Regions from separate parts of the Agromyces cucurbitae genome, predicted to be linked through region 1. Evidence: predicted binding sites of a transcription regulator. Region 1 holds the regulator's gene; the other holds the start of a gene.
What was found. Region 1 encodes LexA, which represses DNA repair genes until DNA is damaged. Its sites were predicted from a motif close to TCGAACANNTGTTCGA; they were not measured.
Positions count from the first base shown of each region.

Region 2: the regulator LexA is predicted to act here: its motif matches at 2,802-2,817, upstream of AC3RJ6_RS18665 (HNH endonuclease signature motif containing protein).

Region 1 covers NZ_JBYRES010000004.1:30,543-38,298, forward strand. Annotated here, with positions in the region: gene hisB (imidazoleglycerol-phosphate dehydratase HisB) at 1-416, opposite strand, end outside; gene AC3RJ6_RS14720 (histidinol-phosphate transaminase) at 413-1,528, opposite strand; gene AC3RJ6_RS14725 (LysM peptidoglycan-binding domain-containing protein) at 1,674-2,018, opposite strand; gene lexA (transcriptional repressor LexA) at 2,277-2,963, shown strand; gene AC3RJ6_RS14735 (alpha/beta fold hydrolase) at 3,010-3,759, opposite strand; gene metE (5-methyltetrahydropteroyltriglutamate--homocysteine S-methyltransferase) at 3,911-6,274, opposite strand; gene AC3RJ6_RS14745 (methylenetetrahydrofolate reductase) at 6,417-7,406, opposite strand; gene hflX (GTPase HflX) at 7,680-7,756, opposite strand, start outside.
Region 2 covers NZ_JBYRES010000005.1:307,910-315,665, reverse strand. Annotated here, with positions in the region: gene AC3RJ6_RS18675 (hypothetical protein) at 1-188, opposite strand, end outside; gene AC3RJ6_RS18670 (RBBP9/YdeN family alpha/beta hydrolase) at 378-1,046, shown strand; gene AC3RJ6_RS18665 (HNH endonuclease signature motif containing protein) at 1,317-2,771, opposite strand; gene AC3RJ6_RS18660 (DUF7059 domain-containing protein) at 3,026-4,591, shown strand; gene AC3RJ6_RS18655 (hypothetical protein) at 4,633-4,929, shown strand; gene AC3RJ6_RS18650 (J domain-containing protein) at 5,015-5,947, shown strand; gene AC3RJ6_RS18645 (M18 family aminopeptidase) at 6,025-7,335, shown strand; gene AC3RJ6_RS18640 (rhodanese-like domain-containing protein) at 7,420-7,756, shown strand, end outside.

The DNA of each region.
Region 1 (7,756 bases):
AGGTGGAACTCGAACCCGTCGGGCTCCCCCGTGTGCACGAGGAACGGGCGGCCGGAGATGTCGACGACCGCCTGCGCGAGCGCCTCGTCGAGCGGGACGAGGGCATCGCCGTAGCGGGAGATGCCCCGCTTGTCGCCGAGCGCCTCGCGGATTGCCTGCCCGAGCACGATGCCCGTGTCTTCGACGGTGTGGTGCACGTCGATGTGGAGGTCGCCCGAGGCCCGCACCGTGAGGTCGGTGAGCGAGTGCTTCGCGAACGCCGTGAGCAGGTGGTCGTAGAACGGCACGCCCGTCTCGATGTCGCTCGATCCGGTGCCGTCGAGGTCGATCGACAGGTCGATGCTCGACTCGCTCGTCTCGCGCTGGACGCGCGCGGTGCGCGAGCGGGACGGGCGCGACGGGGATTCGGCGGTCATGAGTCGATCCTATTCTCGGCGGAGGCCGCGGCCGCGGCGGGAGCGAACACGGCGATCGCCTCGAGGAACGCGGTGGTCTCGGCTTCGGTACCAGCGCTGACCCGCAGGTGTCCGGGGATGCCGAGCTCCCTGATCAGGATGCCGCGCGCGAGCAGCCCCTCGAACACCGCGTGCGGGTCGTCGACGCCGCCGAAGAGCACGAAGTTCGAGCCGCTGCGGTGGGGCGCGAAGCCGAGGCGCGTGAGCTCCGTCGTGATGCGCTCGCGCTGACGCCGGATGTCGTCGACCATCGCGAGCATCTCGTCGGCGTGGGCGAGCGCGCCGAGCGCGGCCGCCTGGGTGAGCGCCGACAGGTGGTACGGCAGGCGCACCAGCCGGAGCGCGTCGATCGTCGCGGGATCACCCGCGAGGTAGCCGACTCGGGCGCCGGCGAACGCGAACGCCTTGCTCATCGTGCGCGAGACGACGAGGCGCGGCCGCCCGTCGAGCAGGGTGAGTGCGCTCGGCGTGCCCGGATCGGCGAACTCGAAGTAGGCCTCGTCGACCACGACGATGCCGCGTGCGGCGTCGGCGACCGCGCGGACCGTGTCGAGCGAGAGCGGCGTACCCGTGGGGTTGTTCGGGGCGCACAGGAAGACGAGATCGGGGTCGTGCTCGCGCACGGCCGCCACGGCGGTCTCGGGACTCAGCTCGAAGTCGTCGTCCCGCTCCGCGGAGATCCAGCGGGTGCCCGTGCCCGAGGCGAGCAGCGAGTACATCGAATACGTCGGCGAGAACCCGAGCACCGAGCGGCCCGGTCCGCCGAAGGCCTGCAGCACCTGCTGCAGCACCTCGTTGGAGCCGTTGGCGGCCCAGATCTGGTCGGGCGAGAGCGCGTGGCCGAGATACCGCGCCAAGGCCTCGCGGAGTTCGGTGAACTCGCGATCGGGATAGCGGTTCAGTCGCAGGATCGCGGCGGCGACGCGGGCGACGATGTCGTGCGCGACGTCTTCGGGGATGGCATGCGTGTTCTCGTTGACGTTGAGGGCGACCGGCACGGCCTTCTGGGGGGCGCCGTACGGAGAGCGACCGCGAAGGTCGTCGCGGATGGGAAGGTCGTCGAGACTCGTCACCGATCCAGCCTAGCCACGCCGATCACGGCGACGACGACGTGCGACACCGTGTGACGGGCGGCGGCACCGCGAGCCGCGCATCGGCGGGCGCTGCATGCCGCACGGGCGTTCTCGCGCTGCGGACGCCCGTCGCGAAGCGGCCGCGTCACTCGGCCGCCGGCACCGCCAGGCGCTGGCCGGGCTCGATCGTCGCACCGTCGAGCTGGTTGAGCCGCACGATCTCGGCGATCGTGTCGCGCGGATCGGCGGACGGCGCGATCGACTCGGCGATCTGCCACAGGGAGGCGCCGGCGTCGACGGTCACGTACTGCAGCGACCCTCCGCCGGAGAGGTCGGCGGCCGCGCCGCCGGCGTTCAACGCCGACGCGAACACCCAGACGGCGATCGGAAGCGCGGCGAGCGTCGTGAAGACGACTCGCCCGCGACGCGTCAGCCGGAGGCGCGTGCGCGCCTCGGCCGGGAAGTCGCTCGTCATGATCGCTGCGCTCATGTCACCCCTCCTGCGTGGACTGCATCCGGCCCTCGGCCGGGAGGGCCGGATGCGAATCTCTGTTCCGAATATATCTTCGAACATCTTCGACTGCAAGCACCGGCCCGCGGATTTCTCCGCATCCGATCTCGCGACACACTCGAACGGATGTTTGCCGCGCCCGCCTGCGGCGGATACAGTTTCGAATGTCTGGCAAGAGTCCAGCAGACACCACCGACATCCGGTCGCAGCGGGCGATCGCAACGAGGGGCGGAGAGCGTGAAGAGCGACAACGACGTGCGCGAGACCGGCAGGGCACGCCGCCGCAAGAGCCTGAGCGCGAAGCAGATCTCGATCCTCGAGGTCGTGCAGCGTTCGGTCGCCACACGCGGCTACCCGCCGAGCATGCGCGAGATCGGCGACGCCGTCGGACTGTCGTCGCTGTCGAGCGTCACGCACCAGCTGAACCAGCTCGAGCTCGCCGGGTACCTGCGGCGCGACCCGAACCGGCCCAGGGCGCTCGAGGTGCTCATCGAGCTGCCGGGCCTCGACGAGCGCGCGCCGTCGGCGGGCGAGCCGGCACCCGTCGCCGACGCCGCCATGGTGCCGCTCGTCGGCCGCATCGCGGCCGGTGTGCCCATCACCGCGGAGCAGCAGATCGACGAGGTGTTCCCCCTCCCCCGGCAGCTCGTCGGCAAGGGCGAGCTGTTCATCCTGAAGGTCGTCGGCGACTCGATGGTCGACGCCGCGATCTGCGACGGCGACTGGGTGGTCGTGCGCTCGCAGCGCACGGCCGAGAACGGCGAGATCGTCGCGGCGATGCTCGACGGCGAGGCGACCGTCAAGGTCTTCCGCCAGCGCGACGGCCACACCTGGCTGCTGCCGCGCAACACCGCGTTCGAGCCGATCCTCGGCGACCACGCCGAGGTGCTCGGCAAGGTCGTCGCCGTGCTGCGAACGGTCTGATCCGCACCGAGCCGCTCGGGGACGCCCCCGGTCGAGCCGACGGTCGTCAGACGGACGCGGCCGCCTCCGCGGACTGGCCGACCGATCGCAACCACTCGCCGATCGCGTGCATGAAGCCCGCATGGTCGTCGCGGAAGACCGTGTGCCCCGTGCCCGGCACCGTGGCGACCGTCATTCCCCTGCGGCGCAGGTCGGCCGCGACCCGGTCGGTGATGAGCAGGCTCCGCTCGGCGAGCAGCACGAGGCTGGGGGCGACGAGTCGCGCGGGCGGCACGAGCGGCCGGGTGTCGGCGAAGCCGAGGATCGTGCGCTTGTCCCAGTCGCGCAGCGTCGCGAGCTCGATGTCGACGTCGGTCGCGCTCCACTTCGGGTTCATCCGCACCAGCGCACCGCGGCGGGGCCTCGGCGCGATCGCGAAGAACAGCTTGTAGGCGAGGCCCATCGGCCCCTTCGGGAACGCGAACGCGGGGTCGACGTAGATCGCCGTGCGCGGCGCGAGCCGGTCGGCGACGAGGCTCGCGACGAGGCCGCCGAGCGAGTGGCCGAGCACCACGTCGGGCGGGCCGTCGAGCATGGGTGCGACCGTCTCGACGACGTCGTCGGCCCACGCCGCCGGGGAGTAGCGCCGCGCCCGCGGGCTGCGTCCGTGGCCGGCGAGGTCGACGGCCAGCACCCGGAACCCCTGCGCCTCGAGTTCGCCGGTGACGCGATGCCACGCCCGGGAGTCCGACATGATGCCGTGGATGAGGATGGCCGTCCGGGCGCCGGCGCCCGTCTCGTGAACCGCGAGTCGCATGCGACGACCGTACGCGGCGCGCCTGAGCATCGACCCGGCGAACCATGCGAACCCGCCGTGCATCGCCCGGTCGTCGGCCTCGAACCATCCCCCGGCCCGGCCGCCGGGGGCACGGGCGGACGCCGGCTCGCGGCATCCGCCCGCAACCCGCCTAGCTCGCGACCGCGACCGCCGCGCGGTCGGCCTCGAGCCGGGCCCGCACGGCGCGAGTGGCCGCGACGAGGTTCGCGAGCGAGGCGACCGTCTCGTCGTAGCCGCGCGTCTTCAGCCCGCAGTCGGGATTCACCCACAGCCGCCCCGCCGGGATGCTCGCTGCCGCACGCTCGAGCAGCTCCTGGAGTTCGCCCGCCGACGGCACCCGCGGCGAGTGGATGTCGTAGACGCCCGGCCCGATGCCGTGGTCGAAGCCGTTCGCGGCCAGGTCGTCGACGACCTCCATGCGACTGCGGGCCGCCTCGATCGAGGTGACGTCGGCATCAAGTCCCCTGATCGCGTCGATGACGACGCCGAACTCCGAGTAGCAGAGGTGCGTGTGCACCTGCGTCTCGGGCGCCGCGGCGGCGGTCGCGAGCGTGAACGACCCGACCGACCAGTCGAGGTACGCCGGCTGGTCGGCGCGCTTGAGCGGCAGCAGTTCGCGCAGCGCCGGCTCGTCGACCTGGATGATGCGGATGCCGGCCCGCTCGAGGTCGGCGATCTCGTCGCGCAGGGCGAGCGCGACCTGGCGCGCGGTCTCGCCGAGCGGCTGGTCGTCGCGCACGAACGACCACGCGAGGATCGTCACCGGGCCGGTCAGCATGCCCTTCACGGGCCGATCGCTCAGCGACTGCGCGAACGCCGACCATTCGACCGTCATCGGTGCCGGGCGCGACACGTCGCCCCAGAGGATCGACGGGCGCGTGCAGCGCGACCCGTACGACTGCACCCAACCGTGCTCGGTCACGGCGAAGCCGTCGAGGAGCTCGGCGAAGTACTGCACCATGTCGTTGCGCTCGGGCTCGCCGTGCACGAGGACGTCGAGGCCGAGCTCCTCCTGCAGGCGCACCACCCGCTCGATCTCGTCGCGCATGAGTGCGGCGTAGGCGTCGACCTCGAGCTCGCCGCGAGCGAGGCGGGCTCGTGCGGTGCGGAGGTCGCCCGTCTGCGGGAACGATCCGATCGTCGTCGTCGGGAGCTCGGGCAGGCCCAGGTCGGCCTGCGCCTCGACGCGCTCGGCCTCAGCCCCGCGCGTGAAGTCGTCGTCGGTGAGGGCGGCGAGGCGCTCGCGCACCGCGGGCACGCGCACGCCGGGCGCCCCTGTGCGGTCGGCGAGGGCAGCGGATGCCTCGGCCAGGGGTCCGGCGACGGCGTCGCGCCCGTTCGCGAGACCCTCGGCGAGCGTCGCGACCTGGCCGACCTTCTGGTCGGCGAAGGCGAGCCAGCCGACGAGCCGCGCGTCGAGCCGCGACTCGTCGGCGACGTCGTGCGGCACGTGCAGCAGCGAGGTCGAGGTCGACACGGACACGTCGGCCGCGAGACCGCGCAGGGCCTCGGCGCGGTCGAGCGCGTCGGCGAGGTCGCCCCGCCAGATGTTGTGGCCGTCGACGACCCCGGCGACGAGCGCCTTCGTGCGGAGTGCCGCCTCCGTCGCCGCGTCGAGGCCCGTGGGCACCGCGCCGCGCACGAGGTCGAGGCCGATGGCCTCCACCCGCGTGGCCGCGAGCACCGGCAGCGCGTCGTCGAGCGCGCCGTACGGGGCGGCGACGAACAGGGCGGGGCGGCGGCCGAGGGCGCCCAGCGCGGAGTAGGCGGTCTCCGCCGCGGCGAGCACGCGCGCACGCGGGACGTCGATCGACTCGGAGACGAGCGCCGGCTCGTCGAGCTGCACCCACGAGACGCCCGCCTGCTCGAACGCCGCGAGCAGCTCGGCGTACACCGCGACGAGGTCGTCGAGGCGGTCGATCGGCGAGAAGCCGTCGGGCGCCCCGTCGACGGCCTTCGCGAGCGACAGGAACGTGACCGGCCCGACCACGACGGGGCGCGTGTCGAACCCCGCGCTCCTCGCCTCGGCGAACTGCGCGAGGTACCGCCCGGCGTGCAGCGAGAACTCCGTGTCGGGCCCGATCTCGGGCACGAGGTAGTGGTAGTTGGAGTCGAACCACTTCGTCATCTCGAGCGGCGCCAGGTCGCCCGCGCCGCGGGCGATCGTGAAGTATCCCGCGAGGTCGACGCCACCCCGCTCATCGCGGAGGTGCGCGAACCGCGTCGGCACGGCGCCGAAGGCGACGGCCGCGTCGAGCACCTGGTCGTAATAGGAGAAGGTCTCGGGGATCGCCGAACCGGTGCGAGCGAGCCCGAGTGCGGCGAGGCGCTCGCGGGTGGCACCGCGGAGCTCGGCGGCGCGCGCCTCGAGCTCGACCGCGTCGATCGTGCCGGCCCAGAAGGCCTCGACGGCGCGCTTGAGCTCGCGCCGGCGGCCGATGCGCGGATAGCCGAGGACGGTTCCCGACGGGAAGGGGGTGGTGGGTTCGGTCATGACTCGTTCCTTTCGATTTCGGGTACGCCGAAGCACCGCCCGGGTGGCGGTTCGTCGACATCGGCCGCGGGGCATCGGGCCCCGGACCGGTGATGGGTGGTGTCGGGTCGGTGGGTTCGGCCGTCGTGCGGACGCGGCCCGGTCAGCTCCGGCCGGCGCGGGCGCCGAGCCCGAGCCGATCGAGCACCGAGAGCACGGTCTCGTGGCGGTTGTAGGTGTAGAGGTGCAGGCCGGGGGCGCCGCCGTCGAGCACCTCGCGGGCGAGGGTCGCGGCGTACCGCTCGCCGATCTCGCTGCGCGCCTCGACGTCGGGTTCGATCTCGAGGTCGATGGCGAGGTCGGCCGGCGGCTCGACCCCCGTGAGCTCGGTGAGACGTGCGAGGCGAGCCGGGTTCGTCACGGGCATGAGCCCGGGCAGGATCGGGATCGTCACCCCGGCGCCCCGGGCGCGCTCCACGAAGCCGAGGTAGTCGTCGGCGTGCCAGAACAGCTGCGTGATCGCGAGCGTGGCCCCGGCGACCTCCTTGGCGAGGAGCGTGTCGACGTCCTGCGAGAGGCCGCGCGAACGCGGGTGGCCGGTCGGGAACGCCGCGACCGCGACGCGCTCGGGCCGCGGCCGGGCACCGATGCGGCGGGCTCGCGGTGCCCCCGGCACGCCGGACTCGCCGAACGGCTCGCGCTCCTCCTGCACGCGGTGGATGAGCTGCACGAGCTCGGCCGCGGTGCCCAGATCGCCGAGCCCGGACTCGGGCCCGTCGTCGTCGAGCCCCACGCCCTCGGGCGGGTCGCCGCGCAGCGCGAGGAAGCTCGTGATGCCGGCGTCGAGGAACTCGCGCACGAGCCGGTTGGCCTCGGCGTGCGACGAGCCGACGCACGTCAGGTGCGCCATCGGCTCGACCGCGGTGTGCTCGAGGATGTAGCGCAGCACCGTGAGCGACCGCCCCCGCTGCGAACCACCCGCGCCGAACGTGACGGAGATGAAGGCCGGGTCGACCTCCGCGAGCCGGTCGATCGTGCGGCCGAGCGCGATCGCCGCGGCGTCGGTGCGCGGCGGGAACAGCTCGAACGAGATCGGCGGGCGGTCGGTACAGTCGCCCGTCTCCCGGGTGCCGGCGGCTCCGGTCGCAGCCATGTCGGACTCCTCGATGGGGTGCCGCATGGCGGTGGTGGCACGGCAGGCCGCGGCCACCGCCTCACGGCGGATGGGTCACGCGGGCGGGTGCCGGGCTCGGCGGTCGCTCCAGGCGGCGGGCATCCGGCCCGTCGCCGACGATCATGAGCGACGTTACGCCGCCCGGTCGGCTCACGGGTCAATATGACCCGGAATGACGTCGACGCGGATGCCGCGGCTCGCGCCGAGGCATCCGCGTCGCCCGATCGGCCCGGCGTGCGGCGCCGGCACGCCCTAGGCGGCCGCGACCGGTGCGCCGAACTCGGCGAACTGTCCGGCGAGCTCGGGCGAGACGAGCGCGCGCACGCGCG
Region 2 (7,756 bases), on a different contig from region 1:
GCGGGCCCCCACGTCTCCGACTGGAGTCGTTCTTCGCGCAGGGTCGCGACGACCTGCTCGTCGACCGAGGGCAGGTCGGGCAGGAACATCCACGGGTCTTCGCCGAGGCGGCAGCGCAGCTCGATGAGTGCGGCGAGCTCGTCGCGCGCGTCTTGACGCAGGCGTTCGAGCGCCGGTGACTCCGTCATATGCGACCCTCCCTCGCCTGCCACGATCGTACGCCCACGCTACGCGCACCGTGTGACAGGCGGGTTACGGGGCGCAATGCCAGATGGCGCGCAGATGACGGGTGTGTGACGATCAGCGGGCGCATCGGCTCCGGACGCGCTTGAATGGTGCCCGCGGCCGACGGGCGCCGCGCGAACGAGGGAGCGTACGTGGGCGAGGTGCTCATCCTGCACGGCTGGCAGAACCATCGGCCCGATGGGCACTGGCAGCGCTGGCTGGCCGACGGGTTGACCGCACGCGGTCATGCGGTGCGATATCCGCAGCTGCCCGATGCCGACCACCCCGTGCGTGCGGACTGGCTCGCCGCCCTCGAGGCCGAGCTCGCCGGCACGACGCCCTCGGAGCTCACGGTCGTGACGCACAGTCTCGGCTGCTCGCTGTGGCTCGCGTACGCCGTCGAGCGGGCGCGCGCGGGCCGCACCGAGCCCGCCGCCGCTCGCGTCGTGCTCGTGGCCCCGCCGTCCGACGGATTCCTCGAGCGGACTCCCGAGATCGCCGCCTTCGTCACCGCCGACGCCGCTCGACGTGACGAGGCCGGGCCCTCGCACGAGGCTGGGTCGGAGGTCGCGCGCTCGCGCCTGGCGGCGTCGCTCGCGGCAGCGAGCACCGAGCCGCCGATCGTCGTGCAGAGCGACGCCGACCCCTGCAGTCCCGCAGGCACCACCTCGTTCGCCGAGGCGCACGGGCTCGAGCGACTGATCGTTCCCGGGGGCGGGCATCTCACGATCGGGGACGGCTTCGGTCCGCTGCCGGTCGTGCTCGACCTCGTGCTGGGCGTCGCGGCGAGCGACGCCTCGGTCGACCTGGCGGTCGGGTGACGATCGCGGCGTGACCTCCGCGCGCCGTCAACGCTCACGCTCGTCGTGAGCGCGGCGTACTCGTGAGCGCGGCGCACGCGTCGTGAGCGCCGCGCACGCGTCGTGAGCGCGGCGCACTCGTCACGACCGCGGGGGCCTCGTCATGAGCGCGGCGCATTCGTCATGGCCGCGGGGCCTCGTCATGCGCGCCGCGCACGATCATGCGGTCGTGGCCCCGGCACGTCGGTGCAGGGTGCAGGCACCGCTGCCGCGCCCGGGAACCCCTCGGATTCAGGCTGCGGCCGCGGCGAGGAGCCTGCTCACGTCGGGTGGTGGTGGCGTGATGGAGGGGAGTCGTCGGTTGCCGGGGCGTGGTCGGCGGGTGGGGTCGAGGTGTGCGGGTGGGATGAACCAGGTGTGCCCGTGGTCGATGATGATGGTCCATCCGTCGTCGTGGATGCGGTGGTGGTGATGCGAACAGAGCATGATGCCGTTGTCGAGGTCGGTGCGGCCGTTGTGTCGTGTCCACCATCGGAGGTGGTGCGCTTGGGTGTGGGACGGGGGTCTGGTGCAGCCGGGCCAGGCGCAGCCGCCGTCGCGGTCGGTGAGGACGAGTTTCTGGGCTTGGGTGAACAGGCGGCGGGATCGGCCGAGTTGGAGGTTCTCGTGCCCGTCGCCGAGGTAGAGGGGTGCGATGCCGGCGGACATCGCGAGTTCTTGGATCGTGGCGGCCGAGACGGGTTGGTCGATGCCGTCGATGGTGCCGTGCCCGCGCCCGGTCTGCAGTGCGGTGGTGTCGATGCGGGCGACGACCGTCGCCTGCCGGAGGGGTGCGGGGCCGTCGGCGGCGGTGAGGGAGTGGCGTGCGAGGTCGGCGAGGGCGTCGAGGTTCATCTGCGCGATCGTGCGCTGCTCGGCGAACACGTCATCGGGGCTGCCGGTGGTTGCGGGCGCGGGTCGTTTCGCGTCGCGGGCTTGGTGGAGTTCGGCGGCGACGAGGGTCTCGATCGCGAGTTTGATGGGGGCGCCGTTGGCGGGGTCGGCGGCGCCGGTGAATCGGAGCATGCCGTGCTCGTCTTCCCAGATGCGGAGCTCGCGGGCGGCCCGCAACTCGTCTTCGCGGGGTTTCACACCGTCGGGGTCGAGGCGGGCTTCGAGGAGTTTCACGAGCCGGTGCAACCCGTCGGCCCCGACGGTCGGGGCGCGTTCGACGAGGAACTGTTCGGCGTCGGAGAGTTCGGCCCGGTCGGCGCGGGGTGCGACGCGGTCGCAGAACCGGCGGATCACGTCGGCCGCGTCGACGCAGATCGTGCCCGAGGCGAGTGCGTCGGCGAGGTGCGGGTGCCTGGGTGGCAGGACTTCACCGGTGAACGAAGCGCGGGGTGCGGTCGCCTGCCCCACGGCGACGAGTTTCACCGCGTCTTGGTAGCGGCCGCCGGTCGCGGACGCGATCAATCGTTCCGCGGAGGCGAACCCGTGCTTGCGGGCGACCTCGTCGGTGCCGGGCTTGGAGCGGGCGGCGAGTTCGGCCGCGACGGGCGCCTGCAACGCCTGCACCTGCCGCACGAGTTCGCCGAGGGCTTCGGTCGCCCGGACCAGCCCGTCATCGCTCATCAGGCGCACGTCGGCGGCCGCGTCGACCGAGCCCGGCGTGCCCGCGAGCCGGGCACCGGCCCACACCTCAGTAAGCCCGTTGATGGCGGCTGAAACCCCGGTCAGGGCGGGTATTCCGGCGGGTTCGGACATGTTCCGAGTCTACCCGGAACCACCCGAGATTCGAAGAGATGTTCGAGGATTGTGGAGAACTTTTGCCGACCCCGGACCCGGGAGCGGGAGACCCTCCCGAACGTGGTCTCGATACGCGCCCTCCACCGTCGGGCGCTACCCGACCGACTCACCCGACCGACCTGACTGACCGACCTGACCGACCGACCCGACCGACCTGACCGACGAGCTCGACCGGCGACCCGTCGGAGCCGGGTCGCTGCTTGAATGTCGGGGTGGACATCGATCGCACGCACACGCCCCTCGACCGCCTCGCCGCCGACCTCCGCGCGGCTCGTTTCACGGTCGATGCGCTCGACGAGCTGTGGGGCGAGACGGCGTCGGCCGCGTTGCACCGCGGCGAACGTGTGCCCGCGCGCCGCGTGCTCGATGCCCGCCGGCGCGAGCACGGTGCGTCGGCGCCGCTCGCCGCACTCGCCGAGCTGTTCGTACTCGGCCTCCCGGTTCCGGCTGCCGAGGTCGCCGAGGCGCTACCCGGACTCGGGCTCGACGATGCGGTCGCCCTCGGGCTGATCTCTCGCGCCGCCGACGGCACAGTCGCCGCCGCGCTCGACCTGCGCCCCTACGCCTTCACCGATGCGCACGGCAGCGCGCACTGGTGGATCATCTCCGACCTCGGCGAGCTCGCTCTCGGGCATGCGCTCCGGGAGGACCACGTGCTCGGCGTCGGCGGCGCCTCGACGACGCTCTCGGGGCTCATGCTCCCGACGCCGGCGCGTCGCGTGCTCGACCTCGGCACCGGCTGCGGCATCCAGGCCATGCACGCCTCGCGGTTCGCAGGCGCCGTCGTCGCGACCGACATCTCGGAGCGGGCGCTCGCGCTCGCCCGCATGAACCTCGAGCTCAACGGCATCGACGGCGTCGAGCTGCGCCTCGGCAGCCTGTTCGAGCCGGTCGCGGGGGAGCGGTTCGACCGCATCATCTCGAACCCGCCGTTCGTCATCACGCCCCGCACCGAGGGCGTGCCCGAGTACGAGTACCGCGACGGCGGCATGGTCGGCGACGCGCTCGTCGAGGCGGTCGTGCGCGGATGCGCCGAGCACCTCGAGCCCGGCGGCGTCGCGCAGCTGCTCGCGAACTGGGAGTACCGCGACGGCGTGGACGGCCTCGAGCGCGCCGCCTCGTGGGCGGGTGCGCTCGAGCACTGGATCGTCGAGCGCGAGGTGCAGCCCGTCACCGAGTACGCCGAGACCTGGATCCGCGACGGCGGCACCCGGTCGGGCACGCCCGCGTTCGACCGCCTGTACGGCGCGTGGCTCGACGACTTCGCCGCGCGGGGCGTCACCGAGGTCGGATTCGGCTACGTGCTCGTGCGACGCCCGCTCGACGGAGATGCCTCGGCCGCGGCATCCTCGACCGCCCGGCTCGCTCGCGTCGAGCGTCGGCACGGTGCGATCGGGTCGAACCCCGCGGGCCTCGGCGGATACCTCGCGCAGTGCCTCGACGCGCACGATCTCGAGTCTGCGCTCGACGATGCGGCGCTCGCCGCCGTGCACCTGACGGTCGCCGGCGACGTCACCGAGGAGCGCCACCACTGGCCCGGCGCCGCCGATCCCACGGCCATGCTGCTGCGGCAGGGCGGCGGGTTCGCGCGCACGATCGCGCCCGGCACGGCACTCGCCGCACTCGTCGGCGCCTGCGACGGCGAGCTGTCCGTCGGCGCGATCGTCGCGGCGCTCGCGCAGCTGCTCGAGGTCGACGAGGCGGCGCTCGCCGCCGAGCTGCTGCCCGAGGTGCGCGAGCTCATCGACGACGGGCTGCTGCTGCTGCCGGCGGAGTGACGCCGCGCGTCGGCGGGGATCGGAGACGATCCTCCGGTTGTGTGAGAATCGGGCGCTCGGCGGCGACGGCCAAGGTCGCGACCGTGGCGACGCCGACCATCTCGGGCACGGTGAAGGTCGGCTCGACGCTGACCGCGAAGCCCGGCACGTGGACGACGGGCACCGTCTTCACCTACCAGTGGTACGCCGCGGGCGCCGCGATCACCGGCGCGACGAAGTCGACGTTCGTGCCCACCACGACCCAGAAGGGCAAGGCGATCACCGTGAAGGTGACCGGTGCACTGAGCGGGTACCAGACGATCGCCAAGACGTCGGCGGCGACGGTTCCCGTCGCCTGATCCCCGAAGCGAGGGCCGGTTCTCCCATTCCGGGGAACCGGCCCTCCTCGCGCGGTATTCTCGTGCTCGCAACGAAAGCGAGCCCATGCCCGAGAGTCCCCTGTCAGCGTCGCCGTACGAACTGCTCGGCGTCGCAGCCGACGTCGACGAGGCGACCCTGCGCGCCGCCTACCGTCGTGCCCTGCGCGAGGCGCACCCCGACACGGGCGGTGATCCGGCGAAGTTCCACGCGGTGCAGTCGGCGTGGGCGCTCGTGGGCACCCCGGCCGCTCGCGCCGCGTTCGACCGGGGCCGCGGCACGGCCGGCACCGCACCGAGCCGCGAGGCCTGGGCGCCCGCGGCACCGCGTCCGCGACGCGACTCCCGCCCGCTCGCGAGGTCGTACGGGCACCCGGGCGGCCTGTCGCGCGAGCGCTACCTCGAGTCCATCCGCGAATGGGTGGGGCGCGGCGCCTCCCTGCCCGATCCGTACGACCCGGCGCTCGTGCGCGGCGCGCCGCGCGGCATCCGGCACCTCCTCGCCGACGCGCTCGCCGAGGAGGCGAGCGCGCGGTCGCTCTCGACGCTCGGCATCGCGTACACGATCTGGCACGACATCGCGACGGATGCCGCGGGCCACGGTCTCCCGCCGAAGCTCGACCACCTCGTGCTCGGCCCCACCGGGCTCTTCGCGATCCAGTCGGAGGACTGGGGCGGGCCCGTCGCACTCAAGCGCGGCGAGCTCGTCGGCGAGGCCCTCGCGGGCGAACGCCCGTTCAAGGCCCTCGCGGCACGTGCGAAGTCGATCGGGCGCGCCGCGAAGGCGAAGCCGACCGCGCTCATGATCGTGGTTCCCGACGAGCACGCGGCGGAGCCCCTCGAGCTCGGCGGCACCGTGCGCGGTGCCGTCGTCGCCCTCGTCCGGCGTTCGCGGCTCGCGAGCGCCGTGCGCGAGGGACTGCCGGGGTCGGCGCAGCTCGGCGGCACCGAGGTCATGGAGGTGCGTTCGCGCCTGCAGGCCGTCGTGCGGTTCGCCTGAGCGACCCGACGGTCACCGTGGGCGCTCGCCGAACCCTCCGGTTCGCCCGTGCGCCGCTCGCAGTGTTGGATGGAGGCATGCCGACCGACTCCGCCGCCGCATCCCGCTCCCTGCCCGACCTCGACGACTACATCGCCGACTTCGCGAGCTTCGTGCAGGCCTCGCCCTCGTCGTACCACGCCGCCGCCGAGGTCGCCCGCCGTCTCGAGGAAGCCGGGTTCGAGCGCCTCGACGAGACCGCGGCCTGGCCGACGGGGCCGGGGCGCCGCGTCGTCGTGCGCGACGGTGCCGTCATCGCGTGGGTGCAGCCCGAGGCGGCCGGCCCGACCGCGCCGTACCGCATCCTCGGCGCGCACACCGACTCGCCCTCGTTCAAGCTCAAGCCGAACGGCCAGACCGTCAGCGAGGGCGTGCTGCAGGCCTCGGTCGAGGTGTACGGCGGGCCGCTGCTCAACAGCTGGCTCGACCGAGAGCTCGAGCTCGCGGGCCGCGTCGCGACCGCCGACGGCGGGGTGCACCTCGTGCGCACGGGGCCGATGCTGCGCATCCCGCAGCTCGCCATCCACCTCGACCGCGAGGTCAACACCAAGGGGCTCCACCTCGACAAGCAGCGGCACACCCAGCCGATCTGGGGAGTCGTCGCCGCCGACGAGGAGGTCGACCTGCTCGCCGAGCTCGCCGCTGCGGCGGGCGTGCCCGGGCAGCAGATCGTGGGCCACGACGTGCTCGTCGCCGACACGGCCGCCCCCGCGCGCTTCGGACGCTCGGGCGAGCTGTTCGCCTCGGGACGCATGGACAACCTGAGCTCGGTGTACGCGGGCCTCGTCGCGATCCTGCGCGCCCCCGCCGACGCCGGCCACCTGAGCGTGCTCGCGGCCTTCGACCACGAGGAGCTCGGCTCGGAGTCGCGTTCGGGTGCGAGCGGGCCGTTCCTCGAGGACGTGCTCGGGCGCATCTCCTCGGGACTCGGCGCCTCCGACGACGAGCGGCGCCGCGCCTTCGCGGCGAGCTGGATCGTGTCGAGCGACGCCGGCCACGCCGTGCACCCGAACTACCACGAGCGCCACGACCCCGCGAACCGTCCCGTGCTCGGCGGCGGACCGCTGCTGAAGCTCAACGCCAACCAGCGGTACGCGACCGACGCGGTGGGCGGCGCGCTCTGGGCCGGCGTCTGCCGGCGGGCGGGCGTCGAGACGCAGCCGTTCGTGTCGAACAACGCGATCCCGTGCGGGTCGACGATCGGGCCGCTCGCGGCGACCCGGCTCGGCATCCGCACGGTCGACGTCGGCGTGCCGCTGCTGTCGATGCACTCGGCGCGCGAGCTCGCGCACGTCGACGACCTCGCGGCGCTCGGCGCGGCCGTGACGGCGTTCTTCGCCGAGGACTGACCAGAACGACGGTTGGCCGGATCTCGCGCCGGGTTGGCGCGATTTCCGGGCCCCGTCCGACGTCGCTCCTGCCAGTCTGGGCGCATGACCTCAACGATCACGACCCCACCGCTCTTCGCCCACGTGGCCGACGCCGCGACCGCGATCCGCCACTTCGAGGGGCGCCTCGCGTTCGAGACCGATGTCTCGGACGTCGCGGCCGGGCTCGCCGCGGGCGAACCCGGTTTCGTGCTCGTCGATACCCGCAACGACGCCGCCTGGGCGCAGGGCCGGGTGCCCGGTGCCGTGCACCTGCCGGGCCGGCTCATCGCGGAGGGAACGCCGGGGATGCCGCCCGCGGGGACTCCCGTGGTGGTCTACTGCTGGGGTCCCGCGTGCAACGGAGCGACCCGGGCAGCGCTCGAGTTCGCGAGGCTCGGGT